2 regions of the Streptomyces sp. NPDC040610 genome follow, and region 1 is predicted to be linked to the other one. Evidence: riboswitches for the same ligand, from Rfam matches in the RefSeq annotation. Region 1 holds a riboswitch; the other holds the start of a gene.
What was found. Region 1 has a riboswitch for cobalamin ahead of ACZ6AA_RS27525 (CoA-acylating methylmalonate-semialdehyde dehydrogenase). Riboswitches for the same ligand answer to the same signal wherever they lie in the genome.
Positions count from the first base shown of each region.

Region 2: another riboswitch for cobalamin. It lies ahead of ACZ6AA_RS07185 (hypothetical protein); the one in region 1 lies ahead of ACZ6AA_RS27525 (CoA-acylating methylmalonate-semialdehyde dehydrogenase).

Region 1 covers NZ_JBVIXA010000008.1:407,786-409,981, forward strand. Annotated here, with positions in the region: gene alaS (alanine--tRNA ligase) at 1-883, shown strand, start outside; cobalamin riboswitch at 967-1,145, shown strand; gene ACZ6AA_RS27525 (CoA-acylating methylmalonate-semialdehyde dehydrogenase) at 1,357-2,196, shown strand, end outside.
Region 2 covers NZ_JBVIXA010000002.1:63,490-65,685, forward strand. Annotated here, with positions in the region: gene cimA (citramalate synthase) at 1-60, opposite strand, end outside; adenosylcobalamin (AdoCbl) riboswitch at 651-747, opposite strand; cobalamin riboswitch at 887-1,082, shown strand; gene ACZ6AA_RS07185 (hypothetical protein) at 1,272-1,652, shown strand; gene ACZ6AA_RS07190 (NUDIX hydrolase) at 1,765-2,196, shown strand, end outside.

The DNA.
Region 1 (2,196 bases):
GTCCGGCTCCTACAACCGCCCCGGCTATCTGCGCCTGGACTTCCCCTGGCGCGGCGGGCTCTCCGCCACCGTCCGCAGCGAGGTCGAGGAGGCCGCCAACCGCGCGCTCCGCCGCGACCTGCCCGTCGGCGTGCGCTGGATGACGCTGCCCGAGGCCAAGGAGCTCGGCGCGCTCGCCCTGTTCGACGAGACGTACGGCGAGCAGGTGCGGGTCGTCGAGATCGGCGGCGCCTGGTCGCGCGAGCTGTGCGGCGGCACGCACGTCGAGCACGCCGCGCAGGTCGGCGTCGTCGCGCTGACCGCCGAGTCGTCCGTCGGCGCGGGCATGCGGCGCCTGGAGGCGGCCGTCGGCATCGAGGGCTTCGGCCATCTGGCGCGCGAGCGCGACCTCGTCGCCCGGATCGCCGAGCAGGTGCAGGCGCCGCGCGCCGAACTGCCCGAGCGCATCGCCGGACTCCTCGACCGGCTCAAGGCCGCCGACCGCGAGAACCAGCGGCTGCGGCAGGCGGCCCTGGCCGTCCGCGCGGCCGAGCTGGCCGACCGGGCCGTCGACGTGGCGGGCGCGAGCGTGATCACGGCCACCACGGACGGCGACGCGGGGGCCGCCCGGGCGCTGGCCCTGGACGTGCGCGGGCGGCTGCCCGGAGAGCGGCCGGGCGTGGCCGCCGTGGCCCTCACCGCCGACAAGCCGGTGCTCGTCGTCGCCGTGAACAAGGCCGGGCGCGCGGCGGGGCTGTCCGCGTCGGCGCTGGTCAAGAGGCTGCTCGGCGGGCGGGGCGGGGGCTCGGACGAGGTGGCGCAGGGCGGCGGGGCGGCCGCGGCGGACCTCGCGTCCGCGCTGGCGGGGCTGGCAGGGGTCGTGCGCGCGGAGCTGGGGGCGTAGGACCTCGGTAGGAGCCGGATAGGGGGTTCCCACGGCAAGTGGGAACCCGTCCGCTGTGGACTTACTAGGAAGTCCAAGTATATGTTCGTGACGAAGCCCGCGGTGCAGGGAAGCCGGTGTGAATCCGGCGCGGTCCCGCCACTGTGACCGGGGAGTGCGTTCTCGCGTGAGACAACGCCACTGACGGAGAAGTCCGTTGGGAAGGCGGGAGAGCGGACGCTGATCCGGGAGTCAGGATACCGGCCGTGGGGTGATCCGTGTTGTCCACGAGGATGGAGCAGACACGCATGGCCCCGGTGCGCACCCACGACCCCGGTGATCCGCCGATGCGAGCGACAACCCCCGCTGTCTGACGGCCCCCTGGCCGTTCGCGTCCCCTTCCCGTCCGTCACCCCGGCCTGCCCGCGCACGCCGCCGACGGCCGGTCGGGCGCGCCCGTCCCCGGATCCCACCTGACGAAAGAGCAGGCTCCCATGGTCCGTGAACTGACCCACTTCATCGGCGGCAAGCACATCCCGGGAACATCGGGCGCGCTCGCCGACGTGTACGACCCCAACACCGGCGAGATACAGGCCCGCGTCCCGCTCGCGAACCGCGCGGAGACCGAGGCGGCCATCGCCGACGCGGCCGAGGCGCAGCGCGAGTGGGGCGAGTGGAACCCGCAGCGCCGCGCCCGCGTCCTGATGCGGTTCCTGCGGATCGTCGAGGGCGAACGCGATGCGCTGGCCCGGCTGTTGTCGGCCGAGCACGGCAAGACCGTCGCCGACGCGCACGGCGACCTCCAGCGCGGCCTGGAGGTCGTGGAGTTCGCCGCGGGCATCCCGCACCTGCTCAAGGGCGAGTTCACCGACAACGCCGGGACCGGCATCGACGTGCACTCGCTGCGCCGCCCCATCGGCGTCGTCGCCGGCATCACGCCGTTCAACTTCCCGGCGATGATCCCCCTCTGGAAGGCCGCCCCTGCCATCGCCTGCGGCAACGCCTTCATCCTGAAGCCCTCCGAGCGCGACCCGTCCGTGCCGCTGCGGCTCGCCGAGCTCTTCCTGGAGGCGGGCCTGCCGCCCGGCATCCTCAACGTCGTCAACGGCGGCAAGGAGGCCGTCGACACCCTCCTGGAGGACCCGCGCGTCGAGGCGCTCGGCTTCGTCGGCTCCACGCCGATCGCCGCGCACATCTACGCCACCGCCGCCGCCCACGGCAAGCGCGCCCAGTGCTTCGGCGGCGCCAAGAACCACATGATCGTGATGCCGGACGCGGACCTCGACCAGGCCGTGGACGCGCTGATCGGCGCGGGCTACGGCTCCGCGGGCGAG
Region 2 (2,196 bases), on a different contig from region 1:
GTAGAGGTGGAAGCTGTCGCCGAGCGGGGTTTCGGCCGGTGTGGTGCGCGTGTGAGTCACCGGGCGTCCTTCCTGAGCGGTTGTCGTTGTGGGGTTGCCTGGTTCGGCGGGCGCCGTCGGCCGCGCGTGGGCGCTCTTCGAACCAGGGCCGCGGCGTCGGGGCAGGCCGCGAGGGCAGGTGGACGCCGCCGCGGGAGGGGGGGACACGCGGGGTCGGCGCAGGGGGCGCGGGTGAGCGCGGGGGCACCTGGCCCGAGGGACCGTTTCCGTGCCGTCTTGCCGCCAACCCTGTTGGGGCGGGGGCGAGCATCGGCGTCGGCCGTCCGGTCTTCGGGTACGAAGTCGCTCGGAGTCGGCCACGCGGAAACAGCGGCACAACGCTGTGCCTGCTTCGCCGGGCCGCCTGAGGTGGTCCACGGCGATGGACATGCTTGCTTCAAGGGCGTGCGTACGACTGGAAAGTCAGGCGGGCCGCGGCGCGGGGCGTCGAAGGCGCGGGCCGCCGCGCACCGTTCACATCAGGGCAGGTCCGCCCCGCCCCTGTGCGGAGAACGGGCGGCTGCGGCTCCGCTCGTGCGGGAGAAGACGCGGCAAGGCATGCAGGGGACTCCCCGACGTTTCGGCTCCATCCTCGTGGGCCTCGTCGTGGTACCCGCGGACGGCGATCTGACTTCCGGGAGCGTGGGCTCGTCCGGTCACAGTGGCGGGACCGTGCCGGATTCTCACCGGCTTCCCCGTGCCGCAGGTTTGACGTCCCCATGTGTAGCAGCCGCTCCCGTCCCCGTCACCCCCTAGTGACCCCCACCCAGCCGCACCGGGCGGGGTGCCCTTACGGATTCCCACGGCCCTGTTCCGCGCGGATCGACAGCCCGTAGGCTGGCCGCAGCAGCTGGTTCGACCCGTCCGCCAGGCGGGGGCGTCGCAAGAGGGAACCCGGTGGGAGTCCGGGACTGCCCCGCAGCGGTGAGCGGGAACGACCGCCGTCACACGCACTGGGCCCGACGAACGGGGCCCGGGAAGCGACGGCCAGTAGGTGTCCTCCCTCGGGGGGCGGGTCCGCGAGTCCGAAGACCTGCCAACTGCCCGCGTGCGGACCACTCCGCGCACGGACATCCCGGTGACCTCGAGGGCGGGTCGGCGTACAGATCGGACGGACGATCGCGCCATGCCTCGCGGGGTCGATTCCGTCCCGTCCGTCATGCCTTCGCGCTCCCACCCCGTCGCCGGTACCTCAGGGCACCGCCCTGACCAAGGCGCGAAGGGGGCCATCGGTGCGGAACAACAGACCGCAGGAGATCATCGTGGACGGCAAGCCCATGATGGCTGTGGCCGTGAAGGAGTTCGAGAGTCTGCTCGCCACCCGCAGACAGCTCGGGAGCCAGACCGCGAGGCTGCGGATGCTGCGCGACACACTCGTCGACATGACCGAGTTCCTGGACACCCTGGTCGAGGCGCTCGACGACGACGCCCCGCCCCGGACGCCGAGTCCGGGCCCTCCGGACACCCGCCCGGCACTGGTCACCGAGATACGGCGACGCGCGCACCAGGTGCGTGCCATCACCGGAGCAGGGCGCACCGGACGCGGCGGTCACCCGACCGAACGCAGACTGGGCAAGGCCGAGGACACCGCCGACGGCAATGGGGACTGCTGATGCCGGAGTCCGCACCGCCCTTGACGCCCTCGCCCGGAGCGACGCACGCGTACAGCCCCTCGTTCGTCAGTAGTTCTCGGACGCCGCAACGGCGTCCTGCAGGAGGTGTCGGATGAGTTTCCGGCTCGCGGCGTACGCCGTGTGCGTCGAGGACGGCCGGGTGCTGCTCGCCCGGCACGTGCCGCCGAGCGGCGAGAGCAACTGGACTCTGCCGGGCGGCAGGGTGGAGCACGCGGAGGATCCGTTCGACGCGGTGATCCGGGAAGTCGCCGAGGAGACGGGCTGCGACGCGGTGGTCGAACGCCTCCTGGGCGTGGACTCACGGTTGATCCCCGCGGCGGACCGCGCCCCCGGCCTCCCCGACCACCAGAACGTCGGCATCTTCTACCACTGCCGCATCACCGGCGGCCACCTGCGCCCCGAACCGAACGGCGAGACCGCCGAGTCCCGCTGGACCCCGATCCCGGACGTCGCCCGCCTGCGGCGGTCGTCACTGGTCGACATCGGCCTCGACCTGGCACGGACGGTCCCGCCGACCGGGCAT